2 regions of the Caballeronia sp. LZ008 genome follow, and region 1 is predicted to be linked to the other one. Evidence: predicted binding sites of a transcription regulator. Region 1 holds the regulator's gene; the other holds the start of a gene.
What was found. Region 1 encodes FliA, which starts transcription of late flagellar genes. Its sites were predicted from a motif close to CTAAAGTTTNNNNNNNNNNNGCCGNTA; they were not measured.
Positions count from the first base shown of each region.

Region 2: a site for FliA is predicted at 11,564-11,590, ahead of QCE49_RS09465 (DUF4088 family protein). Genes of this name have one in related genera too.

Region 1 covers NZ_JARUXK010000001.1:2,855,289-2,871,265, reverse strand. Annotated here, with positions in the region: gene QCE49_RS13375 (PepSY domain-containing protein) at 1-197, opposite strand, end outside; gene QCE49_RS13370 (thiamine pyrophosphate-binding protein) at 276-1,967, opposite strand; gene flhF (flagellar biosynthesis protein FlhF) at 2,264-4,036, shown strand; gene QCE49_RS13360 (flagellar biosynthesis protein FlhG) at 4,029-4,946, shown strand; gene QCE49_RS13355 (RNA polymerase sigma factor FliA) at 4,965-5,696, shown strand; gene QCE49_RS13350 (GGDEF domain-containing protein) at 5,703-6,797, opposite strand; gene QCE49_RS13345 (aromatic ring-hydroxylating dioxygenase subunit alpha) at 7,010-7,999, shown strand; tRNA gene QCE49_RS13340 (tRNA-Arg) at 8,033-8,108, opposite strand; gene QCE49_RS13335 (cytochrome c5 family protein) at 8,421-9,308, shown strand; gene QCE49_RS13330 (UvrD-helicase domain-containing protein) at 9,371-11,458, opposite strand; gene QCE49_RS13325 (oxidoreductase) at 11,603-12,646, shown strand; gene QCE49_RS13320 (hypothetical protein) at 12,650-12,976, opposite strand; glycine riboswitch at 13,174-13,279, shown strand; glycine riboswitch at 13,289-13,420, shown strand; gene gcvT (glycine cleavage system aminomethyltransferase GcvT) at 13,537-14,661, shown strand; gene gcvH (glycine cleavage system protein GcvH) at 14,724-15,104, shown strand; gene gcvP (aminomethyl-transferring glycine dehydrogenase) at 15,167-15,977, shown strand, end outside.
Region 2 covers NZ_JARUXK010000001.1:2,002,088-2,018,064, forward strand. Annotated here, with positions in the region: gene QCE49_RS09390 (D-glycerate dehydrogenase) at 1-663, opposite strand, end outside; gene QCE49_RS09395 (sodium:proton antiporter) at 673-2,085, opposite strand; gene QCE49_RS09400 (lactate utilization protein C) at 2,090-2,761, opposite strand; gene pncB (nicotinate phosphoribosyltransferase) at 2,898-4,088, opposite strand; gene fdxA (ferredoxin FdxA) at 4,379-4,702, shown strand; tRNA gene QCE49_RS09415 (tRNA-Asn) at 4,822-4,897, shown strand; tRNA gene QCE49_RS09420 (tRNA-Asn) at 4,976-5,051, shown strand; gene QCE49_RS09425 (LUD domain-containing protein) at 5,118-5,699, opposite strand; gene QCE49_RS09430 (lactate utilization protein B) at 5,696-7,087, opposite strand; gene QCE49_RS09435 ((Fe-S)-binding protein) at 7,084-7,827, opposite strand; gene QCE49_RS09440 (FadR/GntR family transcriptional regulator) at 7,938-8,681, shown strand; gene QCE49_RS09445 (CreA family protein) at 8,981-9,457, shown strand; gene QCE49_RS09450 (AraC family transcriptional regulator) at 9,531-10,352, shown strand; gene QCE49_RS09455 (AzlC family ABC transporter permease) at 10,490-11,191, shown strand; gene QCE49_RS09460 (AzlD domain-containing protein) at 11,188-11,511, shown strand; gene QCE49_RS09465 (DUF4088 family protein) at 11,675-12,439, shown strand; gene QCE49_RS09470 (ATP-dependent helicase) at 12,448-14,568, opposite strand; gene QCE49_RS09475 (hypothetical protein) at 14,718-14,975, opposite strand; gene QCE49_RS09480 (hypothetical protein) at 15,046-15,462, opposite strand; gene QCE49_RS09485 (hypothetical protein) at 15,508-15,876, shown strand.

The DNA of each region.
Region 1 (15,977 bases):
TTCTTGTCGTGACCGTAGATTTCGTAGCAGTTGCCATCGACCTTGAACTTGCGGATCTTGTAGCCTTGCGCTTCAAGCTGCGCCTTGGCATCCGATTCCTTCATCCATTCGCTCTTCGGATGCGCCGTGCAATCCGCCTTCGCGAATGCCGCACCCGAAAAGCCCAACGCCAACGACAAAGCCAGAACCTTAAGCATCGCTAACTCCCGGTGTTTTCGAACTGGCTACTCTACTGCCACCGGAAGCGCGCTGCAAGCAGCTTGAAAGTTTGTCCGCTAGCGCTTGCCTTGCTGGCGAATTTGTTCGAGTGTCGCGCCCGGCGTGCTCTGGTCCCGCGGAATGCGAATCTCGATCACCGCGGGCAAGCCGGATTCCCGCGCGCGCTCGAACGCGGGCATGAACTGCTCCGTCGATTCGACCAGCTCGCCATGCGCGCCGAACGCGCGCGCATACGCCGCGAAATCCGGATTCGTGAGCTCCGTCCCGTGCACGCGATTCGGATAATGCCGCTCCTGATGCATGCGGATCGTGCCGTACTGCGCGTTGTTCACGACGATGAAAATCACCGGTAGCCGATACTGCATCGCCGTCGCGAGTTCGTTGCTCGACATCATGAAGCAGCCGTCGCCCGCAAACGCGATCACCGTGCGGTCCGGATACAGCGACTTCGCGGCGATCGCGGCGGGCACGCCGTAGCCCATCGCACCGCTCGTCGGCGCGCACTGCGACCGGAAATGCCGATACGAATAATGCCGATGCAGCCACGTCGCGTAATTGCCCGCGCCGTTCGTCAGGATCGAATCGGCGGGAATCGTCTCGGCGAGCTGACGCATGATTTCGCCGAGCTGCACATCGCCCAACATCGGGCGCGGCTTGCGCCACTCGAGATACGCGGCGTGCGCGGCTTCGGCGCTGCCATCCCATGCAACGCTGGCGGGCGCTTCCAGCGAAGCCAGAAGAGACGCGATCTCCGGCATGCCCGACACGATGGGCAATTCCGCGCTATACACGCGCCCGAGTTCCTCCGCGCCCTGATGCACGTGGATGAGCGTCTGCTTCGTCTTCGGGATATCGAGCAGCGTGTAGCCGCCCGTCGTCGATTCGCCCATGCGCGGGCCGAGCACGAAGAGCACGTCGGCATCGCGCACGCGCGCGGCGAGCGCCGGATTGATCCCGAGGCCGACATCGCCCGCGTAGTTCGGATGGTCGTTGGAGAGCGTGTCCTGAAAGCGGAACGCGCAGCCGACCGGCAGTTTCCACGCTTCCACGAAGCGCGCGAAGTCCTGCGTCGCCTCGGCGGTCCAGCCGCTTCCGCCCGCGATCACGAACGGCTTCTTCGCGTTCGCGAGCAGTTCGCGCAGGCGCTCCATCTGCGCCTTCGACGGCGACGCCGCCACGCGCTGATATCGCGGCGCGGGCGGCACGGCATCGACGGTTTCGGTCAGCATGTCTTCCGGCAGCGCGAGCACGACCGGACCCGGACGGCCGGACATCGCCGTGTGAAACGCGTGGCTCATGTATTCAGGCACGCGGCGCGGATCGTCGATCTGCGCGACCCACTTCGCCATCTGCCCGAACATGCGCCGATAGTCGATTTCCTGAAACGCCTCGCGGTCCATGTGATCGCGAGCGCATTGGCCGATGAGCAGGATCATCGGCGTCGAGTCCTGAAACGCGGTGTGCACGCCGATCGACGCGTGCGTCGCGCCCGGCCCGCGCGTCACGATCGCGACGCCCGGCTTGCCGGTGAGCTTGCCGACCGCCTCGGCCATGTTCGCCGCGCCCGCCTCGTGGCGGCAGACGATCGTCTGAATCTGCTCGGTCTCGTCATGCAGGGAATCGAGCACGGCGAGAAAGCTCTCGCCGGGCACGCAGAACACGCGCTCGACGCCGTGATGGACGAGCGCATCGACGAGCAATCGCGCGCCGGTGGTTTGATCCTGTGAGGAAGGGACAGCGGACGTCATGCGAAGAAGTCTCCTTTGATTGTCCGGCGCGGCTTCGATGCGCGCGGAGCCTAAAGCTTACGCCGCCGCGCCCGCGCGCGGAAACGGGCGAAGCGGAATCTTTTTCCGGGCAAACGCCCGCCCTTGCGATGCACGGCGCGCTTCCATCAGCCGAAATACCCCTTTTTCTCACCCCTTATCCAGCGATGGACAAAGACTCAAGTTCGCAATAATGGCTTCACTGAAAAGCGGACACGGCAACGAGCCAAGTGGGTCCGCTTGCTAAAGATCGCAGTTTCACCTCATCGGGGGCAAGTTTGAACATTCGTAAATTCATCGGCGCGAACAGCCGCGACGCACTGCGCCAGGTTCGTGAAGCGCTCGGCCCCGATGCCGTCGTGTTGTCCAATCGCACGCTCGATGACGGCTCGGTCGAGATCGTCGGCGTCGCGGACAGCGACATCGCGTCGATCTCGCCCGCCGCGAAGGAACAGGCAGCACGTTCGGCGGGCACGTCGCGCGCCGCGCTGGCCGCCGCTGCAGCCGCGATGCCGGCGAAGCAGTCGGCCGCGAATCCGTACGCGAGCGGCGATGTGTTCTCGTCCGTCTTCGGCGCGAACACCGATGCGGACGATGAATTTCACGCCGAGCCGGAAGCTCGCGCAGAAGACGACACGCCGCCGACGATGGCCGATTCCAATCCGTGGCTGATCGAGCATGCGAAGCGCATCGCGCAGCAGGCGTCGATGCCGTCGAACCGTCCGCTGACCGCGTCGGCTGCGATCGCACGCGGCATGGGCGTGCCGGTCCCGGTGACTGCGCAAGAGACGCGCGTCGAAAAGACGGCGGACTCGGCCCGCTACGCCATGCGTCAGCAAACGAAGCGCGCGGAAGCCGCCGTCGAGCCGAAGGTCCAAACGCCCGACTGGGCACGCGAAGCCGCGCAAATCGCCGCGCGCCGCGCCGCGCAGAAGATCAACGCGAGCGCGCCGCACGCCGAAGCAGCCGAGGCGAACGCCGCGCCGGCATCGAAGGAACACGCATTCGATGGCTTGCCCGCGAACGCGGCGGCCGTCGTCACCGAAGCGATCCGCACGCGCATGGAGCAGGTCGTCAACGAAACGGTGATGAACGAGCTTTCGTCGATGCGCTCGATGATGGAAGAGCACTTCTCCGGTCTCATGTGGGGCGAGCGCCAGCGCCGCAACCCGACGGGCGGCGCGCTCACGAAGCGTTTGTTCGCCGCCGGTTTCTCGGCGCAGCTCGTCCGCATGATGGTGGACAACATGCCGGAACTCGAGAGCGTCGAAGGCGCGCTCGAGTGGGTGCAGCAGGTGCTCGAATCGAACATTCCGGTGATGGACAGCGAAGACGCGCTGATGGAACGCGGCGGCGTGTTCGCACTGATGGGCCCGACTGGCGTCGGCAAGACGACCACGACGGCCAAGCTCGCCGCGCGCTGCGTGATGCGCTTCGGCGCAAGCAAGGTCGCGCTGCTCACGACCGACAGCTACCGTATCGGCGCGCACGAGCAACTGCGCATTTTCGGCAAGATTCTCGGTGTGTCGGTTCACGCGGTGAAAGACGGCGCGGACCTGCAACTCGCGCTTTCGGAACTCCGCAACAAACATATCGTGCTGATCGACACGATCGGCATGAGCCAGCGCGATCGCATGGTCTCGGATCAGATCGCGATGCTGTGCGGCGCGGGTCATCCGGTGCAGCGCATCCTGCTGCTCAACGCGACGAGCCACGGCGACACGCTCAACGAAGTCGTGCAGGCCTACAAGAGCGCGGCGGACCAGCCGCCGCTCGCGGGCTGCATCCTGACCAAGCTCGACGAAGCGACGAATCTCGGCGGCGTGCTCGATACGGTCATCCGCTACAAACTGCCGGTGCATTACGTGTCGACCGGTCAGAAAGTGCCGGAGAACCTGTACGTCGCGACCAAGCGGTTTCTCATCAAGAGCGCGTTCTGCATCCCGCGCGACAACTCGCCCTTCGTGCCGCAAGACGAAGAAACGCCTGCGCTGCTGTCCGCGTTGTCCGCGCGCGCCACGACCGAACTGCATGAGGTGCACTTTGGATAAGTTCGTGCTCGACCAGGCGGAAGGCCTGCGACGGCTCCTTACGCGCGCCGGTTCGCGCGTGGTGGCGATCGCGGGCGGACCGGCCGGCATCGGATGCACGTCGGCGGTGGTGAATCTCGGCGCGGCGCTTTCCATCCACGGCAAGGACGTGCTCGTGATCGACGAGCACCGCAACGCGGGATCGGTGAGCCGTCTCGTGGGCACCGAAGACGCGGGCGCGCTCGCCTCGGTGATGTCGGGCCGGCGCATGCTCGGCGATGCCGTCGAGCGCACGCCGTTCGGCTTCTCGCTGATGGCCGCGCCGCGCGACGAACGCATCGTTCACGATGCCGCGCAATGCCGCGCGTTGCTCGACGGTCCGGCGGACATCGTGCTGATCGATGCGCAGCTCGATCGCCACGGCGCGCTGTCGACGCTCGCGGCGCAGGCGCATGACTTTCTTATTGTGACGCGGGTAGCCGCGTCGGCGATCACCGAGGCGTATGCGTGCATGAAACGACTGCACTACGCCCATGCGATCGGCCAGTTCCGCGTGCTCGTCAATCACGTGCAGAACCCGGCCGACGCGGCGGTCGCGTTCGACAACCTGTCGGGCGTCGCGAGCCGGTATCTGGCCGTGTCGCTCGTGCAGGCGGGATATGTGTCCGAGGATGCGCGCGTCGCTCGGGCGATGGAACTCTCACGCTGCGCAGTCGAAGCGTTCCCGGCCACGGCCGCGGCGCGCGACTACCGCGCAATCGCGGCGGAGCTCCTGCACTGGCCGATGCGCCCCGCGCCTTATATGCGCGATGCGGGCGGCCAGGCCGACGCGCGAAATCCGGTTAGCGACTCTGTACAGGGCGCGCGGGAGGCGTCGCATCGTGCGGCTGCGCTTCACGACTTTGCATTGAGCAGCACGGCGTCGATGTGATCAAGATAGGTGACCAAGATGTATAACGCCCAAGGCAAACTCTCACAGTCGGAAGTGCTGACGAAATACGCACCGCTCGTTCGACGGCTGGGGCTCCAACTCGTCGCCAAGATGCCGGCGAGCGTCGATCTCGACGATCTCATTCAGGCCGGCATGATCGGCCTGCTGGACGCGGCGAGCCGCTACAAGGAAGATCAGGGCGCGCAGTTCGAAACATATGCGAGCCAGCGCATCCGCGGCGCGATGCTGGATGAGCTCCGCGCGAACGACTGGCTGCCGCGCAGCATGCGCAAGACGTCGCGCGAAGTGGAATCGGCGGTGCACAAGGTCGAGCAGAACCTCGGCCGCGCGGCGAGCGAGCAGGAAATCGCCGAGCACATGAAGATGCCGCTCGACGAATATCAGTCGATGCTTCAGGACTTGCACGGCAGCCAGCTGATCTATTACGAAGACTTCGATCGCTCCGCCGACGACGAGCCGTTCCTCGACCGCTATTGCGTCGATCGTTCGGATCCGCTGTCCGCGCTGCTCGACGACAGCCTTCGCGGCGCGCTGATCGAAGCCATCGACAAGCTGCCCGAGCGCGAGAAGCTCCTGATGAGCCTCTATTACGAACGCGGCCTGAACCTGCGCGAAATCGGCGCGGTGATGGAAGTGAGCGAGTCGCGCGTGTGTCAGTTGCACAGCCAGGCGGTCGCGCGTCTGCGCACGAAGCTGCGCGAGCAGGCGTGGACGAGCGTCGAGGCCTGACGTTCCCTAGCTGATCTCGAAGTCCCGCGTCTCGGCGAAGACCGTTTTCCCTTCGCCGAGACTTTTCGCGCGGTACATCGCGCGGTCGGCGGCGCGCAGCACGGCGGTCATGCCGGTTTGATGCGCGGACGCCGCGCTCGAAAGCAGGCATGCGCCGATGCTAGCCGATACCGACACCGGCCGCTCCTGCACCGACGTAATTTCGCCGAGCGCCGAATGGATGTTGTCGGCCACCGACAACACGGCGTCGCGGTCGCGCATCTGATGCGCGAGCACGACGAACTCGTCGCCGCCCAGACGCGCGATGGTGTCCGACTTGCGCATGCGCTTCGCGAGCGAGTCCGCGAAGGCTTGCAGCAGCAGATCGCCGACGGCGTGACCGTAGGTATCGTTCACTTCCTTGAAGCCGTCGAGATCGATCAGAAGGAGCGCGGTGGCGTGATCGCCATTGGCTTCGGGCGCGTTCATCGCGCGATCGACGACTCTTTCCAGCGCGTACCGGTTCGACAGACCCGTGAGCGGATCGGTCGATGCCTGACGCGCTAGATCGCGATTCGCGTTGCCGAGCCGATCGACGAGCACGCTCAGATACACCGATGCGCCGAGTACGCTCAGCGCGAGCCCGATCGCGGCGGGAAGATTCTCGTGCCACCACGGCTGCCAGACGGCCATCGCCGTGACGATGATGAGCGCCGTCGCGCACGATACGGCGAGCGTGCGCTTGCCGTATCGGCATCCCGAACCGATCAGAAACCAGAACATCACCCAGAGAAGCGGCAGCGCCGTTGCGCCGCCCGCGGCGAGCGCGAGCCCGAGGATCGTCTGATCGGCGATGGTCGTGACGGTCAGGCGCGCAACAGAAGGCGCGCTCATGCGGCTGACGATCAGAAGCGTGATCGCCCCATAAGACACATAGAGCGCGACGAGGCGCGTGGTCAGGAAGGCATCGTGTGAAGGGCGGAGCCACGCGAAAACGCCGTAAGCCAGAAGAACCACCGCTCCCATCCAGACCCGCAGCGTGGCCTGCTCGCGTTCCGGATTCCGGTGTTCGGACCATGCGAAGGCATAAGTCCGGCGTGCCGGTTGATGCGCCTGCTCCATACTGAACCCCTGGATGGTGATTTCTTTCTTTTATCTTGCTGCCAAGTACTGCGGCCCCGTCGCATGGCATCGGCTGAATGGAGTGGTATCGAGTTGCACCGAGCGAGCGATCCGCTATTTTGCAACGTTTTGCGAAGACGCTGTGTTTCGTGTAAGAACAGCTTAAGAACGTCCATTTCTCATTCACGGCGATGCGCGACGAATCCATTTCTTTGGCTGCCGAATGGCTGCCCGTTTGCAATAGCGAAGACGTGCCGGAAGGCGGCGCGCGCGGATTCATCGTGGCCGATGAGCGGATCGTCGTGTGGCGGGACAGCATCGGCGCGGCGCATGCGTGGCGCGATTACTGTCCGCATCGGGGCGCGCAGTTGTCGCTCGGGCATGTGATGCGCGATCAGATCGTGTGTCCGTATCACGGCTGGAGTTACGACATCGAAGGACAGTGTTTGCGGATTCCGTCGAATCCTTCATTGCGCCCGTCGAAGCGCGCGTGCGCGACGACTTTCGTTTGCGAAGAGAAGTACGGCGTTATCTGGATGTGTTTCGGCGAGCCTGCGTATGCGCTCGATTTCTTTCCCGAAGCCGCGATTCCCGGTGGCCGGCGCATCAATCTCGCGCCGCAGACGGTGAGGTCGTCGGCGCCGCGCGTCGTCGAGAATTTTCTGGACATGGCGCATTTCTCGTTCGTGCATGCGGGGATTCTGGGCGAGGACACGCATACGGAAGTGCCCGATTACGAAGTCGTCGCGAGCGATGAAGGTCTGGAAGCGCGGCAATGCCGATACTGGCAACCGGCGGGAATGCCGTGGCAGGGCGGCGGCGCGATGATCGATTATGTGTATCGCGTGAAGCGGCCTTTGATCGCGAAGCTGACGAAGATGGCGTCGGGCGGGCAGGGCGCGCTGCATATCATGCTGGCGGCGTCGCCGGTGACGCAGACAGAGACGCGCGCGTGGCTCGTCTCGATTCACGAGGACGATTCGACGCATTCCGATCGCGAGCTATACGACTTCAATATGGAGATTTTGATGCAGGACACGCCGGTGGTGGAGTCGCAATGGCCGCAGCGCTTGCCGCTCGATCTCGATGCGGAGTTGCATCAGAAGTGCGATCGGATGGCGGTGGCTTATAGGAGGTGGTTGGCGGGGATGGGGTTTGGTTGGGGGACGACGACGGCGAATCGCGACGGCGGACTCGAGTAGTTTCGACTGCGACGGCTGTCGAGTGGAAACGCTTGGCGCGCCCGGCTGGGATCGAACCAGCAACCCCTGCCTTCGGAGGGCAGTACTCTATCCATTGAGCTACGGGCGCATCGGAGAAGGGCTTGCGGAAGAACTACACACGCCGTAAGACGGCTGCAAGGCCCATGCGAATCCGAGAGGATACCTGTTTTCCGTGACGCCGTCCATTGTGCGGGACCGGACGCCCTGCGCGGAACGAGTCACAAAGCATCACACGATTCGGGTAAACGCCCGCTTCGCCGCCCCGGCCACCCCGCGCCGACAGTTAAGCGTTCCGTCTATAATCGACCGTGCCTTTCCCCAAGGCGCGCCTAGCGCACTGCCGTAGCTGTCACGCTGTCACTGAACCGACTCACACCAAAAAACGGGAGACGAGACAAGCATGAGCGAAGCACCCCACGGAGCCCCGATCAAGACACCCGGCCAACTCATCGCCGCGGTCATCGCGGGATTCGGCATCCCGGTCGCCATCATCATCCTGCTCGCGGTGTACGTGAACAATTCCACGCGCACCGGCGCCGGCACGGACATCGAGCAGTCGGTCAACGCGCGCATCGCGCCCGCCGCACAAGTCGATGTCCGCGACGCCAACGCGCCGCGCGTCTACAAGTCCGGCGAGGAAGTCTTCAAGGCCGTGTGCTCGGCCTGTCACGCGACAGGCACCGCCGGCGCGCCCAAGTTCGGCGATGCCGGCGCATGGGCCCCGCGCATCGGCGAAGGTTACGACACGCTGCTGCACAACGCGCTCAACGGCAAGGGCGGCATGCCCGCGCGCGGCGGCACCAGCCCCGACGATTACTCCGACTTCGAAATCGCGCGCGCGGTCGTCTATATGGCGAACGGCAGCGGCGGCAAGCTCGCGGAACCGGCGCAACCGGCATCGGGCGCCGCGGCTGCATCGAGCGCGGCAGCGCCCGCCGCAGCCAGTTCGAACGAAAATGCTCAGGCCGCCGCAGCGGTCGCGGCGCTCGCATCGGTGCCGGCGGCTGCATCGGCGGCGCCGGCCGCGGGCGCGCAAAGCGCCGACGCCGCTCAGGCAGGCAAGGCGCTCTACGAGCAGGTCTGTCAGGCGTGTCACGCGGCGGGCGTGCTCGGCGCGCCGAAGTTCGGCGACAAGGCCGCGTGGGCGCCGCGCCTGAAAGAGCCGATGGACACCGTCTACAACTACGCGCTGCACGGCAAGGGCGCGATGCCGCCAAAGGGCGGATCGAACGCATCGGATGCAGATGTGAAAGCCGCCGTCGATTACATGGCGAACGCGGCGAAGTAAGCGAAAACCCTGCGCGAGCGGCCGCGCGAGCGGGGTTTTTCATCAGCAAGACGGCAAACCGTTCACGTCTTCTGCAACATCGCCTTGAGCATCGCCATGCGATCTTTCGGCGACAAAGGCGCTTCTTCGGCCGTCGGCGGCGGCGCATCGTCGAGCAGCATCTCTGGGATGAACCGCGACGGCTCGCACACCACCGTCTCCCGCGCGCGCTTTCTCTTCTTGCACCAGTTCAGATGCAGACTGCGCTGCGCCCGCGTGATCGCGACATACATCAGCCGGCGCTCTTCCTCGATGCGCGAATCGTCGACGGGCGCGTCGTCGTCCGAACTGCCGCGATGCGGCATGATGCCTTCCTCGACGCCCACCAGAAAGACGTGTGGATACTCCAGCCCCTTCGACGCATGCACCGTCGACAGGCGCACTGCATCCGGGTCTTCTTCCTTGCCTTCGAGCATCGACATCAGCGCGACGGTCTGGATCAGGCCGAGCAGGTTCTTGCCTTCATCGGCGAAACCGTCGGCGGTGTCGAAACCGGTCTGCTCCGCGCCCGGCGCGGCTTCCGGCTTCGTGCCCTTGCGCTTCAGCCATTCGAGAAATTCGAGCACGTTCTGCCATTTCGACTGCGCCTGGCGCTCGTCGTACGCGTCATAGAGATACGACTCGTAGTGGATGGCTTCCATCATGTCGTCGAGAACTTCGGTCGCGGGATCGCGCGCGGCGCGGTCCGACAGACGCCGGATCCATTCGCAGAACGTGCGCAGCGGCTCGACCTGCCGCGCCGACAGACGCGCCTCGATGCCGCCCATGAACACCGCCTCGAACAGCGACACCTTCGCCGCGCCCGCGAATGCGCCGAGCGCTTCGAGCGTCGTGTTGCCGACACCGCGTCGCGGCGTGGTGATCGCGCGGATGAAAGCGGGATCGTCGTCGGGATTGGCGATCAGCCGCAGATACGCGATCAGATCCTTGATCTCGGCCTTGTCGAAGAACGATTGCCCGCCCGAGAGCACATAAGGAATGCGCTCCCGCCGCAACACCTGTTCGAAGATGCGCGCCTGAAAGTTGCCGCGATAGAGAATCGCGTAATCGCGAAACTGCGTGCGCCGCTCGAACTTGTGCGCCGACAAGCGAAACACGACGGATTCCGCCTCGTGCTCTTCGTCGTTGCAGCCGGTGACGGTGATCGTGTCGCCCATGCCGTGCTCGGACCAGAGCTTCTTCTCGAACAGCTTCGGATTGTTGGCGATGACGTTGTTCGCCGCCGTCAGAATCCGCACCGTCGAGCGATAGTTCTGCTCCAGCTTGATGACATGCAGCTTCGGGAAATCCTTGCCGAGTTGCGCGAGATTTTCGATGGTCGCGCCGCGCCAGCCGTAGATCGCCTGGTCATCGTCGCCGACGGCCGTGAACGCGGCGCGCGGACCGGCCAGCAGCTTCACGAGTTCATACTGGCACGCGTTCGTGTCCTGATATTCGTCGATCAGCAGATAGCGCAGGCGGTTCTGCCACTTGTCGCGCACCTGCTCGTTCTCCGCGAAAAGCTGCGCGGGACGCAGGATCAGATCGTCGAAATCGAGCGCCTGATACGCGTGCAGCGTCGCGGCGTAACTCCGATAGACGATCGCCGCCTGATGCTCGTCCTCGTTGCTCGCGAGCACGGACGCCTGATCGGGCGAAACCATCGCGTTCTTCCACAGCGAGATGATCGACTGGATCTTGCGGATCAGGCCTTTGTCCGTCGTGCCGAGCTGTTCCTGAACCATGCCGAAGCAATCGTCGGAATCCATGATCGAGAACTGCGGCTTGAGTCCGACGTGTTCCGCTTCCTGCCGCATGATCTGCACGCCGAGCGAGTGGAACGTGCAAATCGTCAACTGATTGACGGGAATCTTGCGGCCTTCCTTGCCGGGCGTCGTGAGCGTCTTGCCTTCGAGGAGCTTGGCCGTGCGCTCCCGCATTTCGAGCGCGGCCTTGTTCGTGAAGGTGAGCGCGGCGATGTGCTTCGGCTCGAAGCCGCGCCCTTCGATCAGATGCGCGATTTTCTGCGTGATGACGCGCGTCTTGCCGCTGCCCGCGCCGGCGAGCACGAGACAGGGACCATCGAGATAGCGCACGGCTTCGCTTTGCGCGGCGTTCAGACCAGCGGACATCGTTTTGGCTTTGGAGTTTGGGCGCGCCTGGCTGTGACTTGCGCGCGAAAGGAGAGCGCGATGTTAACACGATAGAGGCGGCGCGGTTCCGGCCCCTGTTCGTGCCACAATATCCGGTCAATTCAACGACAGGACGATGCCCGCATGGACACAGCACTCAAAGTCGGCGTAATGGGCTACGGCCTCGCCGGCGCGACGTTTCACGCGCCCGTCATCGAGCACTGCGGCCGCGCCGAAGTCACGGCCATCGCCACGTCGCAGGCCGAGCGCGCGCAGGCCGATTATCCGAACGCGCGGATCGTCGCGGATTTCGACGCGCTGCTCGCCATCGACGAACTCCAGTGCGTCGTCGTCGCGACGCCGAACGACACGCACTTCGATCTCGCGCATCGGGCGCTGTCGGCGGGCAAACACGTGGTCGTCGACAAACCGGTGACGCTTTCGTCGCGCGACGCCCGCACGCTCGCCGATCTCGCGCAGCAGAAAGGGCTCGTGTTCGCGCCGTTTCACAACCGTCGCTGGGACGGCGATTTCATGACGGTGCGCGCGCTCATCGAAAGCGGACGGCTCGGGCGCATCACGCATTACGAATCGCATTTCGACCGTTTCCGCCCGAAAGTGCCGCAGCGCTGGCGCGAGGAAGCGGAGCGCGGCGGCGGCCTGCTGTTCGATCTGGGGCCGCATCTGATCGATCAGGCGCTGACGCTCTTCGGCGCGCCGCAAACGGTGACGGCGTTCGTGAAGGCGCATCGCGACCACGCGCACGCGCCGGACTACGTGCATCTCGTGCTCGGTTACGCCGACAAGGAAGTGATCCTGCACGCGAGCGCGCTCGCGGCGCTGGAGCCGCCGCGTTTCGCGATCCACGGCACGCGCGGCAGTTACGTGAAGAACGGGCTCGATACGCAGGAAGATCAGTTGCGTTCGGGGATGCGCCCGGGCAACCCGGAGTTCGCGAAGAATCCGCCGGGCACGTTGCGCGAGGTCGATGGCGATCTCGATCTGCGTCACGAATTCGCCACGAAAGATGGCGCGTACGTCGAGTTTTATCGTGCGCTGGCGGCGGCGATTCTGGATGGCAAGCCGTTTCCGGTTTCGCCGCAGGACGCAGTCGACACGATGACGATCATCGAACTCGCGATGCAGAGCGAGCAAGAAGGGCGGCGCGTGCCCTTCGCGCGCGGCTGACGCCTAGCGGCGGCTGACGCTGCCGCACGTCGTCCGCACTTCGCCGGCGATGTCGCCGCAGTTCACGTTGCCCGACACCGTCGACACCGCGCCGCCCACATCGCCGCAAGTCACGTTGCCCGATACGGTCGACACGACGCCGACCGCGCCGTGAACCGCGACCGTATCGCAGTTGTCCGCCTGAAACGCCTGAAGGTCGCCGTGCACTTCGAGCGTGATGCGCGTCGCTTCGCCGGCGCTCACGTTCTTGCCGTCGACGAGCACGCGGCCGCCGCGAACCGACACATGGTTGCCTGTATAAGTAACGCCGTTGATGGTGATCGTGGCCATGTTCGTCGAAGAGGAATCAACGCGATCCGAACAGTGTACGCGTGATTTCATTGCGAAAAGGCGCTGCTTCTGAAACAAACTACGACGGATTTGTCGATACACGCTCGCGCGTTTGCATCGGTTTCGAATCTGCGGAAAAGCGCAATCGCGCAAGTCCGAATCCGTTTGACAACCCCAATTCGGTCGCGTAAATTCTGCCGCACGCGTCGGGAGAGCGCGTGGCCTTTCATCGCAACGAGAAAGACCGCGCCGCCGAAGGGGCATACCCGCAAACTCTCAGGCAAAAGGACCGACCGCGTCGAGGAACGAGTTTCCTCGCACTCTGGAGAGCGGCAGCGGCTTCGTCATTGAGCCAGTTGCCCACCGAAGGGGCGCGCGATGGACCGCGGCACAGCCGTGCACGGTTCGCGCAATCTCTCAGGTACCGAGGACAGAGGGGTCACGCATCGCAACCGCTCGCGGCATGGGCCTTGCGCGCTGCTTCCCGCAGCACGAAAGGCGCATCCGGCAGGCGAATAGTGCGCTGCGTGGCCTTTTTTGTTTCGCGAACCGAGGCCCCGATGACTTCTCTTCAACACACGCCGCTGCACGCCGCTCACCTCGCGCTCAACGCGCGCATGGTCGATTTCGGCGGCTGGGACATGCCCGTCAACTACGGTTCGCAGATCGACGAGCACCGCGCGGTGCGTACCGACGCCGGCATGTTCGACGTCTCGCACATGCGCGTCGTCGATTTCGAAGGCGAGGCCGTCCGCGAATTCTTCAAGTACGCGATCGCCAATAACGTCGACAAGCTGACGACGCCCGGAAAAGCGCTCTATTCCTGCCTGCTCAATGGCGACGGCGGCGTCATCGACGATCTGATCGTCTACTACTTCTCCGAAACGAGTTTTCGCGTCGTCGTGAATGCGGGCACGGCGGAGAAGGACATCGCCTGGTTCGGTCAATTGAATGCCGAAGGCGAATTCAACCTTTCCATCACGCCGCGTCGCGACCTCGCGATCATCGCCGTGCAAGGTCCGAACGCGCGCGAAAAAGCCTGGCAAGTGCTGCCGGACACGCGCGCGCAGACGCAGGACATCAAGCCGTTCAACGCGGTCGTTTTCCCGTCGACGCAATTCGGCGAACTGATGCTCGCGCGCACCGGCTACACAGGCGAGGACGGTTTCGAGATCGTCGTGCCAGCGACGCATGTGGAAGCGCTCTGGAACGCTTTGCGCGACGCAGGCGTGAAGCCCGCCGGCCTCGGCGCGCGCGACACGCTGCGCCTCGAAGCCGGCATGAACCTCTACGGCCAGGACATGGACGAGAACGTCTCGCCCCTCGACGCCGGCCTCGCGTGGACCGTCGATCTGAAGACGCCGCGCGATTTCGTCGGCCGCAGCGCGCTCGAAGCGCACGGCTCGAAGGCGAACTTCGTCGGGCTCGTGCTCATCAAGGAAAACGGCAAGGCGGGCGGCGTGCTGCGCGCGCATCAGAAAGTCGTCACGGAACGCGGCGACGGCGAAATCACGAGCGGCACGTTTTCGCCGTCGATGCAGGAGTCGATCGCGTTCGCGCGCGTGCCCACGGGTGTTGCCGTCGGCGACACGGTGCAGGTCGTCATCCGCGACAAGCAACTGCCGGCGCGCGTGGTAAAACTTCCGTTCGTGCGCAACGGCAAGGTTCTGGTTGAGCTTTCCTGAAGCCGTCGCGCCCGTTTCCTCCGATCAAGAACCTCACGAAAGAATCACGCAAGGAGCATCCAATGAGCATCCCGGCCGATCTGAAATACACCGAATCGCACGAATGGGTCCGCACCGAATCCGATGGCACGCTGACCGTCGGCATCACCGATCACGCGCAGGAAGCGCTCGGTGACATCGTGTTCGTCGAACTGCCCGCGGCGGGCAAGACCGTTGCGGCGGGCGACGCGATCGCGGTGATCGAATCGGTGAAGGCCGCTTCCGATATTTACGCGCCGGTGTCGGGCGAGATCGTCGCATCGAACGACGCGCTGACTTCGGCGCCCGATCAGGTCAACGGCGCGCCGTACGAAAGCTGGCTCTTCAAGATCAAGCCGGCCGGCGACGCCACGCTCGACAAGCTGCTCGACGCCGAAGGCTACGGCAAGTCGATCGGCGAATAACCCATCTCAATGACGATGGCGGCTCGCGCAGACCAAGAGCGAGCCGCGTCGCAGGAATTCACATGAAGCTCGAACACCCGGATCGCCTGATGAACCGCACATCCCTGTCACTCGCCGCGCTCGAATGCCACGACGCATTCGCCGAGCGGCACATCGGCCCCGATGATGCCGACCAGCGCGCGATGCTCGACGCGCTCGGTTTCGCGTCGCGCGCGGCGTTCATCGACGCGGTGATTCCTGAATCGATCCGCCGCAAGGACACGCTGCCGCTCGGCGCGTTCACGCAGCCGAAAAGCGAGGCGGAAGCGCTCGCGTATCTGCGCAAGCTGGCGGACGAGAATCTGGTGTTCCGGACTTACATCGGCCAGGGTTACTACGGCACGCACACGCCGGCGGTGATCCTGCGCAACGTGCTCGAAAATCCGGCGTGGTACACGGCATACACGCCCTATCAGCCGGAAATTTCGCAAGGGCGCCTCGAAGCGCTGCTCAATTTCCAGCAGATGGTGATGGACCTGACGGGCCTCGCGATGGCCAACGCCTCGCTGCTCGACGAATCCACCGCCGCCGCCGAAGCGATGACGCTGCTGCAACGCATCGGCAAGCCGAAGTCGAACGTGTTCTACGTTGCCGACGACGTGCTGCCGCAGACGATCGAAGTCGTGAAGACGCGCGCGAAGCCGGCGGGCATCGACGTGAAAGTCGGTCCCGCCGCCGATGCCGCCAGCGCGAATGCATTCGGCGTGCTGCTGCAATATCCGGGCGCGAACGGCGATGTGCGCGACTATCGCGCGCTCGCCGAAGCGATCCACGCGGCGGGCGGCCATGTCGTCGCCGCGGCGGATCTGCTCGCGCTGACGCTCATCACGCCGC
Region 2 (15,977 bases), 850 kb from region 1:
TTCGGCCGCGCCGATCGTATGATGGCTTTCCTTCGAGTAAGGCACGACGAGCACGACATGATCCGCGCGCTTGAGCAGATCTTCCTTCGACGCGTACTCGGCATTCAGCTCGCGCTCGATTTCCGGCGCGACGCGCGAACGGTTGTGATACATCACGCGCATGTTGAAGCCGGCCGCGCGCCGCGCCAGCGCCTGCCCGATGCGCCCCATGCCGATCACGCCGAGCGTCGAGCCGTAGACATCGGTGCCGAGGAACGAGTCGAACGACCACTTCTGCCACTTGCCCGCGCGCAGAAAGTGCTCGGATTCGGTGACGCGACGCGCCGCCGCCATCATCAGCGCCCAGCCGAAATCGGCCGTGGTTTCGTTCAGCACGTTGGGCGTGTTGGTGCCGAGCACCTTGTGCGCGTCGAACGCCTGCATGTCGAAGTTGTTGTAGCCGACCGCCATGTTCGCAACGACCTTCAGATTCGGCGCGCCCGAAAGCTCTTTCTCGCCGACCATCTCGCCCGCCGTGAACGCGCCGTCCTTGTCGGCGAGACGCCGCGCGAACTCTTCCTGCGGGAGCACGTCGCCGAGATTCACATCGACATCGAAATGCTGCTTCAGTCGCTCGATCACGTCGGGAAATGTGGGACGCGCTACCAGCACTTTCTTCTTCATCGGTTGCTCCTAGAAAAATAGCCAGCCCAGAACGGCGAAAAGCGGCAAGAGAATCGCGCCCGACCACGCCATGAAACCGAAGAAACTCGGCATGCGTACGCCGCGCGATTCGGCGATCGCCTTCACCATGAAATTCGGCGCATTGCCGATATACGTGTTCGCGCCCATGAAGACCGCGCCCGCGGAGATGGCGGCGAGCGTCGTGGCGTCGCTGGTCATGAGCGTGCGTGCGTCGCCGCCCGCGAGATTGAAGAAGACGAGGTAGGTCGGTGCGTTGTCGAGAAACGACGACAGAAGACCGGTCGCCCAGAAATAGGCGATGTCGACGGGCTTGCCCTGCGCATCCGACACCGCGTGCACGATGCCCGCGAACGCGCCCGATTCACCCGCGCGCAGGATCGTGATGACCGGCGCGATGGTGATGAAGATCGCCGCGAAGAGCTTCGCGACTTCCTCGATGGGCGCCCAGTCGAACGCGTTCCCCGCGCGCGCGCTTTTCGGCGTGAGCGCGAGCGATGCGAGCAGCACGGCGACGAGCAGCACGTCGCGCACGAGATTCTGCAACTGGACATGCGTGCCGAAGATGTCGAACGTGATGCCGGGTTTCCAGATGCCGCTCATCAGCACGAGCACGACGATCGCCGCGAGCAGCGCGAAATTGATCTTGCCGTCGATGCCAAGCGGAGGCGTATCCGGCGTCGGGTCGAGAAACGCGGGCCGCGCGTCGTGCCTGCGCCAGTAGAAACTGTCCAGCACGAAGAACACCGCGAGGAGCACGGCGCAGACGAAGAGCATCGGCAGCGCGAGATGCACGGTAGTCCAGAAGAAGCCGACGCCGTTGAGAAAGCCGAGAAAAAGCGGCGGATCGCCGAGCGGCGTGAGCGAGCCGCCTGCGTTCGCGACGAGAAAGATGAAGAACACGACGACATGCACGACGTGCTTGCGATTGTCGTTCGCGCGCAAAAGCGGACGGATCAGCAGCATGGCCGCGCCCGTCGTGCCCATGACGCTCGCGAGCGCGGTGCCGAGCGCGAGCAGTCCGATATTGAGATGAGCCGAGCCGTGCAGGTTGCCGCGCACGCAAATGCCGCCCGCGACCGTATACAGCGCTGCGAGCAGAATGATGAACGGCACGTACTCTTCGAGCATCGCGTGGACGAGCACGCTGCCCGCCGTGCCGACACCGAACGCAAGCCCGAACGGCGCGAGGAACGCGATCGCCCACCCCGCCGCGATCTTGCCGAAATGGTGATGCCAAACCTTCGGCGCGACGAGCGGAAACACCGCGATGGAAAGCAGGATGCCGACGAACGGTATGCCCCATGTGGCCGGGAGCGTCGCGCCGTCGAGCGTCGCAGCAGCGGCCGGCGCCGCGATCAGCGCCAGCATCGCGCAAGGCACGTACAAAACCAGACGCCGCATTGACTCACGCTCCGCGCACGACGATCACATGCACGCGATACGGCCCATGCGCGCCGAGCACGATGGTCTGTTCGATATCGCCGGTGCGCGACGGACCCGACACGAAGTTCACCGCGCGCGGCAACTCGCCGCGCTCGGCGCGCATCAACGCGAATGCATCTTCATGCGCGGCGACGATGCGCGACGCCGGCACGATCGCGATATGCGTCTGCGGCAAGAGCGCGCCGGATGCGGGCGTCTGCGCGCCCGAGAGCAGCACGAGCGAACCGGTTTCAGCCGTCGCGCAGAAGCAGCCGGTGATGCCGACGAGATCTTCATCGGCAGGCTTGCGAAACGCCGCCCGAATGCCCGCTTCGGACCAGCGCAGATGAGCAAGCGCGGGCCACGCGACGACATCGACGGGAAGGTTCAGCGACTGGAGATAGCGCACGGCTTCGGCGGGCGCATCGTCGATCGATTCGACTTCGGCGACGGTCGTGGAGAGACGCTCCGCTTCGAGCGTGAAGCGCGCGATGAGCTCGTCACGCGTCTGAGGCAACGGAGGACGCGGACCCGCCGGATGTCGCTCGACATACTCGTCTGCGCCAGCGCGCTCGGCATCCGTAGCCGTGCCGCGACGGCCCTGCGCGCTGCGAATGCGCGCGAGAATATTGCGGCGCGCGTCCGATGTATCCATGGTGCCGTCCTCGTGTTGGCGTGCTTGAGATTCGTGCGCGCCGCGATGATTTACGACGCGTCCGAATTATAGCGAGCGGCATACACGCACGAACCTCGGCCGAACGGCATAGGCCGAATGGACGAATGCGCGTCGCTCAGTCGTCGCCGACCGGCTGCTCGATGCCGAAGACCTGACGCAGATAGGCGAGATACGCCTTGTCGTCGCACATGTTTTTGCCGGGCGAATCGGAGAGTTTCGCGACCGGCTGACCGTTGCATCGAACCATCTTGATGACGATTTGCAGCGGCTGATAGCCAAGATCGTTGGTGAGATTCGTGCCGACGCCGAACGCGAGCTGGCAACGTCCGCGAAAACGCTCGTACAGCTGCAGCACCTTCGGGATATCGAGCGCGTCGGAGAACACGAGCACTTTGGTGCGCGGGTCGCAGCGGTTTTCTTCGTAATGCCGGATGAGGCGCTCGCCCCAATCGAAGGGATCGCCCGAATCGTGGCGCGCACCGTCGAACAGCTTGCAGAAGTACATGTCGAAGTCGCGCAGGAACGCCTTCATGCCGTAGACGTCCGACAGCGCGATGCCGAGGTCGCCGCGATATTCCTTCGCCCACATCTCGAAGCCGAAGATCTGCGAGTCGCGCAGACGCGGGCCGAGCGCCTGACACGCCTGCAAGTACTCATGCGCCATCGTGCCGAGCGGCCGCAAGCCGTGCTTCATCGCATAGAAGCAGTTGCTCGTGCCGGCGAACTGCGCGCCGAGCTTGTCCTTCAGCGTCAGCACGACTTCCTCGTGCCACTGCCCCGAAAAACGGCGGCGCGTGCCGTAATCGGCGATCTTGCAGTCCGAATATTCGGGTGGCGTGGCGAGCAGCTTGATCTTGTCGCGCAGGCGCTCGCGGCCGGTTTCATACTCGGGCTTGCGCTGCGTGTTGCGGAAATAGACTTCGTTGACGATCGCGAGCACCGGAATCTCGAAGAGAATCGTGTGCAGCCACGGCCCTTCGATCTCGATGTCGATCTCGCCGTTCTTCTTGGGCGACGGCGAAATGCGGATCGACTTTTCATTCAGATGGAAGAGCGCGAGGAAATCGATGAAGTCGCTCTTGATGAAGCGCATGCGCCGCAGATAATCCAGTTCCTCTTCCTTGAAGCGCAGATTGCAAAGCTGGCGCACTTCGTCGCGAATTTCATCGATATACGGCACGAGATCGACATTCGGCGTGCGGCAGCGGAAGCGATATTCGACATGCGCCGCGGGGAAGTGATGCAGCACGACCTGCATCATCGTGAACTTGTAGAGGTCGGTATCGAGCAGCGAATTGATGATCATGGTTCTGACGGGAACATCCACGCGAATGGACCGCGCGCTTTGCCTGCTTGCCAGCGCGCAGCCCGAGGCCTTTAGGGTCATGTTACCCGAATGTCCGCGCGGACATGATCCGCGCCCTGCCCTTTTGCGACGCCGCGCATACATACATCACGAATCGATATAAAGAGCGCTTCGCGCGGCGCGCGCCCACTTTTACCGTTACGCTACAATATGCGTTTCGGCAAGCGCACCTTCCGGCCCATGCAGCCGCCAGGGCGCCGCCCCCACGAATTCCGCATGCAGGAGCCTGAATGACTCACGTTGTGACCGAAAGCTGCATCAAGTGCAAGTACACCGATTGCGTGGACGTGTGCCCGGTGGATTGCTTCCGCGAAGGTCCCAACTTTCTCGCGATCGATCCCGACGAGTGCATCGACTGCGCCGTGTGCGTCGCCGAGTGCCCGGTGAACGCTATCTACGCCGAAGAAGACGTGCCTGGCGACCAGCAGCACTTCACCGAACTGAACGCTGAACTCGCGCGTAACTGGCCGAGCATCACGAAGACGAAAGGCTCGCTTCCGGAAGCGGACGAGTTCAAGGACGTCAAGGAAAAGCTGAGTCTGCTCGAGCGTTGATTGTTGCGCTCGCCGACGCACGCGCTTCATTTGATTGCAAAAAATGCGTATCAAATGAAGATTGAGCGTTGACACGCCAAAAGCAGCCCCCTATAATTCCGCTTCTCTGCTGTAGATGTTCCCCGATAGCTCAGTCGGTAGAGCGCCGGACTGTTAATCCGTAGGTCCCTGGTTCGAGCCCAGGTCGGGGAGCCAAAAACTCCAGCAAGTCGGTTTCAAAAGAGCTCGGTCAATTGGCTGAGTTTTTATTTCAGTTGTAGATGTTTCAGTTGTTCCCCGATAGCTCAGTCGGTAGAGCGCCGGACTGTTAATCCGTAGGTCCCTGGTTCGAGCCCAGGTCGGGGAGCCAAAAGCTTCTGTCAAAAAGCCCAGTCGCATGACTGGGCTTTTTGCTTTGTGCGCTGACTTCATCGCTTCACGCAAGCCACACGACGGTCAGCGAGCGCACGCCCTGCGCGCCGCGAATCAGCACGCCTTCGATATCCGCCGTCGCCGACGGCCCCGTCACGAGTACCGCATATCGCGCCGCTTTGAAATCGTCGCGTCGATACACCTGCTGCAAGCCCTCGACGAGTTGCGCCGGGTCGAGCAGCACGACGAGATGCTGCGACAGATAGCCGATCGCGTTCACGACGTACTCTTCTTCGCTGAACCACACCGAGCCCGTTTCAGCGACGCCGAAGCGCCCTCGCACGATGCCCACATCGACATCCCGAAGCGATGCCGGCACGGTATCGGATGAAAGCGGCCGCGTGCCGTCGACGCCCGGAACCGCCGATGCAATCACCTTCGCATCGGCAAAGCGTGCCGCGATCAGCGCGTTCACGTCTTCGAGACTGGCCGCTTCGACGCATGTGCCGCCCATCGCGGTGAGCGCGGTCGTAAAGCGCGCCTTCAGTTCGCCTTCCGGCGACGGGAACACGGACACGTCCGGGCGCGGACGCGATGCGGGCTGCGCCGCGCGGATCTTCGAGAGAAAAGCTTCGCGAGTCGTCATTTATCGAGCTTCCGGTTTTTCCTGTACCACTCGTGAAAAGTCTCGGCGGGCGCTTCGGGCAGATCGCGGCCGCGTCCCCAGATATTGAGCGGGTTGTAGAGCACGAAGTTGGGCAGGCGCTTCAACGCGCCGCCGAGCGATGCGACCGTTGCACGATAAAGCGTCGGGCTCGCGAGCAGGCGCCCCGCCATCTTCAGCACTTCCTGCTTCACGAACGGCACTTCGTGCTTCTCGGCGATGACCTCGCGCCACTTGTAGATCTGCTCGTGAATGTTCACCTTCACGGGACAGACATTCGTGCAACTGCCGTTCATCGTCGACGCGAACGGCAGCGCGCTATAGCGCTTCAAATCGTGCGTCGGATTGATGATCGCGCCGATCGGACCGGAGTACGTCCCGCCATACGAAAGCCCGCCGCTTCTGCGATACACCGGACACGTATTCATGCACGCGCCGCAGCGGATGCACTTGAGCGAGTACCAGAAATCGTCCATCGCGAGGCGTTCTGAGCGGCCGTTATCGACGAGGATGAAGTGCATCTCCGTGCCCGGACGCGGCGCGCGAAAATGCGACGTGTACTGCGTGATCGGCGAGCCGAGCGCGCTTCTCGACAACATTCGAACGAACACGCCGAGATCGCTGATCGTCGGAATGATCTTTTCGATGCCGATCGACGCGATATGCAGCGGCGGCACGTTCGCCGAAAGATCCGCGTTGCCCTCGTTCGTGCACACGACGACCGTGCCCGTCTCCGCGACCGCGAAGTTGCAGCCTGTCATGCCCGCCGTCTTCTCGCGCACGAAATACGGCCGCGTGTTCATGCGCTGGCTTTCCGCGAGATAGTGGATGTCGCTGTTCCGCGGATCGGTGCCGATCGTCTTGCCGAACAGTTCGGCCACGTCCGCGCGCAGCTTGTGCACGGCCGGCACGACCATATGGCTCGGATCCTGATGATCGAGTTGCTGGATGCGCTCGCCGAGATCGGTTTCCATCACCGTGATGCCCCGCGGTTCGAGATAGTCGCGCATGTAGCACTCGTCGGTGAGCATCGACTTGCTCTTCACGAGCGACGTCATGCCGCGCTCGCTCATCAGCCTGAAGACGAGCGCGTTGTGCTCCTCGGCGTTCGCCGCGAAATGCACGATGACGCCGTTTTTCTCGGCCTGATCGACGAACTGCGCGATGTAATCGGCGAGATTGGACAGCGTGTGTTCCTTGATCGCCGATGCGAGATTGCGCATCGTCTCCCATTCGGGGATGCCGTGCGCCTGCGCGTCGCGCTTGCTGCGCAAGTCCCACAGACGCTTGTCGTGGAACGCGACGTGATCCGGCTTCTGCAGGAACGCGCCCGCCGCCTTCGCGTGATCGATACGAACGCTTTTGCTCATGCGCGCGCTCCGTTCAGAACCTGCGCGATGTGGATGAACTTCGCATCGGCTTTCATGCGCTCGGCGCAGCCTTGCTGATGCATGAGACACGACATGTCGCCCGACACGATGTACTCCGCGCCCGCGCCGACGTGATCGCGCACCTTGTCCTGACCCATCCGCACGGAGACGGCCTCTTCCGTCACCGAGAACGTGCCGCCGAATCCGCAGCATTCGTCGGCACGCGCGGGCGCGACGAACTCGATACCCCTCACGCGTTCGAGCAGCGTGCGCGGCTTCGAATACGGCGTTCCGGCCACTTCCGAATTCGACGTTTCGCGCAGATGCCGCACCGCGCTGCAACTGTTGTGCAGCCCGACCTTGTGCGGAAATTCGGCCCACGGAAACTCGCGCACCTTCAGCACGTCGTGCAGGAATTCGACGAGCTCGAACGTATTGCGCCGCACCTTCTGCACGGCGCTCGTCTGCTCGATCGCGGTGAAATGCTCGCGTACGTGATGCGTGCAACTCGCCGATGGCCCGACGACATAGTCGTAGTCGGCGAAATTGCGCGCGAACACGCGCTCGGCGCCGGCAGCCTCCTTGTGTGCGCCGCTATTGGCCATCGGCTGGCCGCAACAGGTCTGATCCTGCGGATAGTCGACGTCCACGCCCAGCCGTTCGAGCAGTTCGAGCGTGGCGATGCCGACTTGCGGATAAAAAGCGTCGATGAAACAGGGGACGAACAAGGCGACTTTCATGACGGGTTCGGCGATTTGGTAAGCTTGGTCTGACCAAGACTTTAATGAGATGCCTCTTTCGTGTCAAACTCGGGCATTCCCCGGCTTTCACCTCGCATTCACGTCGAACGATGACTTTCCAGCCCGTCCATGCGCATTCCTACGCCCGCGTGCGTCTCTCCGATGTCGTGTCGGGACAGATCCGGGAATTGATTTCGAACGGCACGCTGCTGCCGGGCCAGCGCCTGCCCGCCGAGCGCGATCTGGCGGAGCAGTTGAACGTGTCGCGTCCGTCGCTGCGGGAGGCGTTGATCCGTCTGGAGTCGGACGGATTCATCCGCGCGGCCGGGCGCGGCGGTTTTGTCGTATCGGATGTGACCGCGCCGCTCGTGTCGCGTCCGCTCGCCGCCCTGCTCGAGCAACAGCCGAACGCGAGCGCCGACGTTCTCGAACTTCGCCACGGCCTCGAAACGCTCTCGACCGCTTACGCCGCCGAGCGCGCCACCGACGACGATCTGGCGCGCATCGCCGCCGCCTTCGACGCGCTGCAAAACGCCGTCGCCGAAAAAAGCACGCGCATCGCGGAGAGAGACGCGGCGTTCCATCTCGCCATCGCGGACGCGACGCACAACGTCGCGCTCACGCACGTCATGCACGGACTCAATGAACTGGTGCGCGAATCGATGCTCACGTCGCACCGTCTCGTCGATTACGACGACGAAGTCGAAGCGAACCTGATGACGCAGCATCGCGCGATCTTCGATGCGATCGTAGCGCGCGATCCGGCGCGGGCGCGGGAGTGCGCGGGCGCGCATCTCGATTACGTGCGCACGCTGTATCGCGATGTTTCCGCGAAGAAAAACCGCGCGGCCTGATCCAATCACATTACGAATCTGTAAGCCGCAAGAAAGTGATGATAGGACGTCGCCTACACGCATTTCGGACACGCACGGCTAACGCGGGCGGCGCATCCTCGCGATACTGAAACCGTCGAAAACAACATGCGAAGGAGGACAACATGCCTTATCTACTCGGATGGCTGCTCGGCGTGCCGGTCATCGTGCTGGTGATTCTGTATCTGATCTTTCATTGACCGCATGCGGGCACGAGATGCATCGAAGAGCCAAGGGCGTCGATACAATACGACGCCCTTTCTCTTTTCCGAAGGATGACGATGAACCGCTCCGTCCTCGCGCTCGCCGCATCGCTCGCACTTTTCTCCGGCGCCGGACTCGCGCACGCGGAGGAAATCGCGAGCGTCAACACCAACTTCCGCTTCACCGGATCGGACCGCGTGACCGTCGATGCGTACGACGATCCGCTCGTCCAGGGCGTCACCTGCTATGTGTCCCGCGCGCGCACGGGCGGCGTGAAAGGCACGCTGGGCATCGCCGAAGATCCGACCGAAGCGTCGATCGCGTGCCGCCAGGTCGGGCCGATCAAGATCGCCGAACCGCTCAAGCAGAAAACCGACGTGTTCTCGGCCGGCATGTCCTTCATCTTCAAGACGCTGCATGTGGTGCGCGTCGTCGATACGAAACGCAATACGCTCGTCTATCTGACTTACAGCGACCGCATCGCGACCGGCAGCCCGAAAAACAGCGTGACGGCGGTTCCGATGCCCGAGGGCACGACCATACCGGTGAAGTGACACGCAACTGTCCGGCCGGGCGCGAAGCAAAGTTGTAAACTGGGCGATCCGCTTATCTCAGAATTGCTCGATCATGCACGCCGACCGTTTCCGCAATGCCGCACGCTACTGGCGCTCGCCGCTCGTGCCGGACGCGGACATGGTCACGGCCGAATACTACGATCACGAATTCTCGCCGCACTGGCATGACGCCTATACGGTGCCCGTGATCGAGGCCGGCGCGGAGTGCTTCGACTATCGCGGCGCGCATCACGTCGCCGAAGCCGGTTCGGTGCCGGTGATCAATCCCGGCGAAGTGCATACCGGCGCGCGGGCCGTCGATGCGGGCTGGCGCTATCGCGTGTTCTATCTGCCGGTGCCGTTCGTCGAAACTCTCGCGCGCGACCTGTCGGGGCGGCCGGAATCGTCGCCGTGGTTTCCGGATGAAATCATCCGCGATCCCGATCTCGCGCGGCGTTTGCAGATCGCGCATCGCCTGCTGGAAAACGGCGCCGACCCGCTCGCCGCGGAACTGGCGCTCGTCGATGCAGTGACGACGCTGCTCGGACGCCACGCGCTCGAACGTCCGCGCATCGCGCCGCTCGCCGCCGACGCGCACCGCGTCACGACGATGAAATCCCGCCTCGCCGACGATCTCCTCGAACCCGTCACGCTCGCCCAACTCGCGCAGACGGTCGGTCTCTCGACCTTCCACGCCGCGCGCCTCTTCACGCGCGAAACCGGTCTCGCGCCGCATGCGTGGCGCAATCAGCTGCGGATCGTGCGCGCGCTGCCGGCGTTGCGCGCGGGCGCATCCGTGACGGATGTCGCGGCGGCGAGCGGTTTCACGGATCAGAGTCACTTCACGCGCCATTTCAAGCGCACGTTCGGCGTGCCGCCCGGCCGCTGGCGTTAGGCGGTCCGGCCTCGGGAAAGCGCAAGAACGTACAAGCATTCTCATCGACGTTTTGCGTATCCTCGCTTCCATAGGAGGAAATCTTGAAAGCAACACCTTTGCGCGAATTCGCCGCCGGCGCACGCGACACCATCCCGATGATGATCGGCGCCGCGCCCTTCGGCGTGATCTTCGGCACGCTCGTCACCGCAAGTCCGCTCACGCTCTGGCACGGCCAGTTGATGTCGCTCGTCGTGTTCGCGGGCTCGGCGCAGTTCATCGCGGTCGACCTGATCGCGTCGCACGCGAGCTTCGCCGTCATTCTGGCGACGACGCTCGTCGTCAATCTGCGTCATGTGCTCTATTCCGCGACGCTCGCGCCGTATGTCGCGCATCTGCCGCGCCGCTGGCGCTGGGCGCTCGCGGGCATGCTCACCGACGAGGTCTTCGCCGTCGCCTACGCGCACTATCGGAAGCGCGCGCCGGGCGAGATCGGGCCGCACTACTTCTTCGGCTCCGGCGTCGCGATGTATCTGAACTGGCAGTTGTGGACGCTCCTCGGCCTCCTGTTCGGCGCCGCGTTTCCCGGACTGAAATCGCTCGGGCTCGACTTCGCGATGGTCGCGACGTTCATCGCGATCATCGTGCCGCAGCTCGTCGCCGTGCGCTTCGTCGCGGCGGCGCTCGCATCGGGCGTGCTGTCGTTCGCGTGGCAAGGCTGGCCGTACAAGCTCGGCCTGCTCGCGGCGGTGTTCGTCGGCGTGGCCGTCGGCATGGTGCTCACGCTGATGGAAAACCGTCCGCGGGCGAAGGGCCACGCGAAACATCGTCTGAAGAACGCGAAGGAGCGCACGCAATGAACTACGTCACGCTGATCTTCGGCATGGCGGCCGTTACGTTCGCGATCCGCGCCGCCGTGTTCGTGCTGGGCGAACGCCTGCCCTTTCCGCCGATCGTCCGCACCGCGCTTTCGTTCGTGCCGGTGACGGTGCTCACCGCGATCATCGTGCCGATGACCGTCTCGCCGCACGGCAACGGCGCCGAAATCACCTGGCGCAATCCGCAGCTCGTGGCTGCGATCGTCGCGATCATCGTTTGCGCGTTCACGAAACGGCCGCTTTTGACGATTGCCGTGTCGCTCGCGGTGTTTTTCGCGTGGCAGTTCGCCGTGCTGCGCTAAACGTTTTCTCTCCATCAGCCGTTAAACGGCTTTCAAAGAGCATCGAAGAATCCTCAAGTTCCCGAAGCGCGCGCCGATAACAGAAACGAATGGACTCCGCCTGAGACGCGGCGCCGACAGCTTTTCCCGCCTTCGGAGATCGAAGGCGGAACCGGGAACCAACATGCGTCAAATCACCTTATCGTTACGCGACGAGACCATCGCTTCTCTGCAGCGCGATTTCGAAGCGTTCACGCGTCTGTCGCTGAAGCTGGATCCGCAATTCGTCACGCCTTCGTTCGAGGACTTCCTGCGCGCGAAGCTCCTGGACAACAACACGCCGCTCACCGAGCAGGCGGTGCAGCGCATGCTCACGCACGGCCAGTACGCGTGGGCGAAGCGCGCGCTCGACAAGGAGTTTCCGGATGTCGTCGAGATCCTGATCCGGCAGGCAGCCGAGCACGGCTTCGCGTTCGCGATCCGCGCGGACTGGACCGCCGAGGATCTCGTCAAGGCATCGCGCGCGTGGGCGACGGCGATCGTCACCGAAGCGGACGGCGACGTATCGCAAGTCGACATGCTCGCCTCGCAGATCAAATCGGCGGCGGCGGATATTCGCGAAGTCGAGGAAAAGATGCAGACGCCCGCATGGCGTCTCGCCGATTCGCTACGTCAGCGCGTGTATGAAACCAAGATTTCGGTGGAGACGAGCATCGGTTCGACCGCGCGCGAGAAGCTCGGCGAACTGCGCTGCCTGCTGCGGCTAGGCATCTTCTATGGCTCGATCCAGAAGCAGGAAGCGCAGCAAGTGCTGGAATATCTGCGCTCGCTGCGGCCCGAGCTTTTCGTCGAAGAGCCTTACGACGGCTACACACGCTTCGCAGCATGGCTGCGCAGCATCTTCTCGCCGTCGCCGCGCGCGCCGCGTGCATCGCGCGCGCAGCGCTGAGATTCAGGTCAGTCCCACATTCCCTTTAGGCGCGCCGCGATATCGATCTTCGCTTTCGCGGCCGCAGCCAGCCCCGCCGCCGTCGGCGCAGCGGGCGCGATGACGGGCGGCCACGCGGCCGCTTCGAAGTTCTGCATCAGATGCGGCGGAATGAAACGCGTGCGCTGCGCCCATACGTGACGGTCGCCGAGATGCGTCTGGTTGTGCACGTAGAAGCGCTGCGGCGTGATGATGTGCAGGTCTTCCTTCGCGCGCGTCATCGCGACGTATAACAGCCGCCGTTCCTCGTCGAGTTCTTCGTCGCTGCCCGTGCCGAGATCGGACGGAATGCAGCCGTCGACGCCGTTCAGCACGAACACGTTGCGCCATTCCTGGCCCTTCGCCGAATGGATCGTCGAGAGAATCAGATAGTCTTCGTCGAGCAGCGGCACGCCGGATTCGTCGCTGGTCGCGTCGGGCGGATCGAGCGTCAGTTCGGTGAGAAAGCGCTCGCGCGTGGGATACGTCGCCGCGATGCTTTCCATCTGCAACACGTCGCCGATGCGGATCGCCGCGTCCTCGTGATTGCGTTCCAGATGCGGCTCGTACCAACGCCGGATCATTTCGAACTCGGCGGGCCAGCCGGAGTCGCGGCCGCAGAGCTTCGCCATCAGGCCGACGAAACGCGGCCAGTCCTCCGACGCGCGCGCGGGCGCCTGAAACGCGGCGATCGCATTCGACGCCACCGCGTCCGGCGCGCTCACGCTGTCGAGCAGGCGCCCGGCGATCGCCGGTCCGACGCCCGGCAACAACTGCGCGACGCGAAAGCCCGCGACGCGATCGCGCGGATTCTCGGCCCAGCGCAACACCGCGAGCACGTCCTTGACATGAACGGAATCGAGAAACTTCAGTCCGCCGAACTTCACGAACGGAATGTTCCGGCGCGTCAATTCGATTTCGAGCGCCGCGCTGTGATGCGCGGCACGAAACAGCACCGCCTGCGCCTTGAGCTTCATGCCGCCTTCGCGCGCTTCGAGCACTTTTTCGACGACATAGCGCGCCTGATCGGCTTCATCGGCGACGGCAACGACGCGCGGCTTTTGCGCCGATGCCTTGTCGGTCCACAGATTCTTCGTGTAGCGCTCGGTCGCGAGGCCGATCACCGCGTTCGACGCTTCGAGAATCGGCAAGGTCGAACGATAGTTGCGGTCGAGCGTGACGGTCGCGGCGGGCGGATCGAAGTGGCCGGGAAAATCGAGGATGTTGCGCACCGTCGCGCCGCGAAACGAGTAGATGGATTGCGCATCGTCGCCGACGACGGTAAGGCCGCGCCCGTCCGGTTTCATCGCGAGAAGAATGGATGCCTGCAGACGGTTCGTGTCCTGATATTCGTCGACGAGAACGTGATCGAAGCGGCTCGCGAGATCGGCGGCAATCGACGGCTCCGCCGCGAGATGCGACCAGTAGAGCAGCAGATCGTCGTAATCGAGCACGCTTTGCGCCTGTTTCGCGCTGACGTACGCGGCGAAGAGGCGCTTCAGGTCCGCTTCCCACTCGCGGCACCACGGATACGACTGATCGAGCACGGTCGCCAGGGACGCGCCGGTGTTGACGACGCGCGAGTAGATCGCGAAGCACGTCGATTTGGCGGGAAAGCGCTTTTCCTTCGACGACAAACCGAGCTCGTGCCGCACGAGGTTCATGAGATCGGCCGAATCCTCGCGATCGTTGATGGTGAACGACGGCGCGAGCCCGACGAGATCGGCGTAATCGCGCAACAGCCGCGCGCCGACGCTATGGAACGTACCCGACCACGACAAACCCTGCGCGATTGCGCTTCTCGTGCCGAGCGCGTTCATTGCGATGCGCGACACCCGCCGCGTCATTTCGAGCGCCGCGCGGCGCGAAAACGTGAGCAGCAGGATGCGATGCGGATCCGCGCCTTTCACCAGCAGATGCGCGACGCGATGCGCGAGCGTGTTGGTCTTGCCCGATCCCGCGCCCGCGATGACGAGCAGCGGCCCGCCCGCGCGCCCCGGTTCGTCGACGCCGAATTCGACGGCCTGACGCTGCGCCTCGTTGAGCTTCGCCAGATAGTCGGCGACCTGTTTCGTGGTGGATTCGTCGGCGGTGTCGGGGAGCGTGAGCACGGGAGAAAGGCGGCGGGAAATGAGTGACGCACACTGTATATCCATACAACCCGCACGCGCAAGCCTTTGGCTCGACAAGGGTTTTGGCCCCAAATGCAACGAGCCCGGCTCGCACGGAACCGGGCTCGCATCGCTGCAAAAGATTTGCGTCAGTCGGCCTTCTTCGCGTTCTTGAGCTTCGCTTCGGCGGCGGCTTCATTGGCGTCCGATTGCGCCTCGGTCTTTTTCTTGTCGGCCTTGGCTTGCGCGACGGCCGCCTTCTTGTCGGCCTTGCTCTGTTCCTTCGCGGCCTTTTGATCGGCGGCAGTCGGCGTATCCGACGCCGTTTGTGCGAACGATGCCACGCTCGCGCTCGCGAACGTCCCCGCGATCAGCGCGGCCAGCAGTGCATGAGTTTTTCGATTCATGGTCTTCTCCCTTGTTCGATGCCGCGAGCCGCGCCAAACGCGAGCTCGCGGCGATTCCCGGTTCCCCCGCTTAATGCTGCAAGCCGGTGTCCTTCGGTGCGTTCGGCTCGGTCGCGTTCAATTCGGCCTTGGCGGCGTCCTTGTCCGCCTTGCGATTGATCTTCGCGTTCTTCACCTCTTCCTTGTACTGCGCCTTGGCCTGCTCGGTTTGCGCCTTCAATTCGGCCTTCGACGCCTTCTTCGACGCGCTGTATTCGGCGTTCGCCTTCGCATTGGCATTGCGGCGCTCGACGAGCGGATCGGTCGGCGCGGGCGCGACGAGGTTCTGCGGCGGCGGCGTCATCGGCTGTTGGGCTTGCATCGGCTGCACTTGCGCTTGCGTTTGAGTCTGCACCGGTGCGGACTGGGTCGCGGTTTGCGCATAAGCGCCCGAAGCGGCGAAAGTGGCGATGGCGGAGCCGATAAAAAGGATTCGTGCGCGAGTCATGAGCTAGTCCTCTCTTTAGTTGGCGTCGGCGGCGCTCTTACGACGATGAAACGAGCGATCCGCGCGACTTTTGTCGATTGGAAAGATGACCGAAGCTGCATCGATCAAATGGTCGGACCGGCGGTCAATCGGGCAAGTTCGCGAAAATCAGTCACTGTTACCGACGGTTTCATCTGGCTACATTTGCCAACGAGCGCGCCTGCGTGGGGATTACCGGTCCTCACGATCCCTGAGCACGGCGCATGCCCGGCCACATCGTCGGTATCTCGCTCTTCCCAGCAGCCGCAGAGCGGGTTTCATCCGTTGAAGCTCGACGCGCAAGTTGCGACCACGGGCGAAAAACAGACGGTGGGCCGCATAACAGCAGGTAACGGCCCCGACGCTAACAAGACAATCAACAGGGCAACGATGTGACAATCGGTGACAGTTCATGGCACCGATATTGAACTATCGCACGGTACGATGATAATCATTAGTCCTGCCACTTAAATCGAGGCAGGCGCAACCTGACTGTC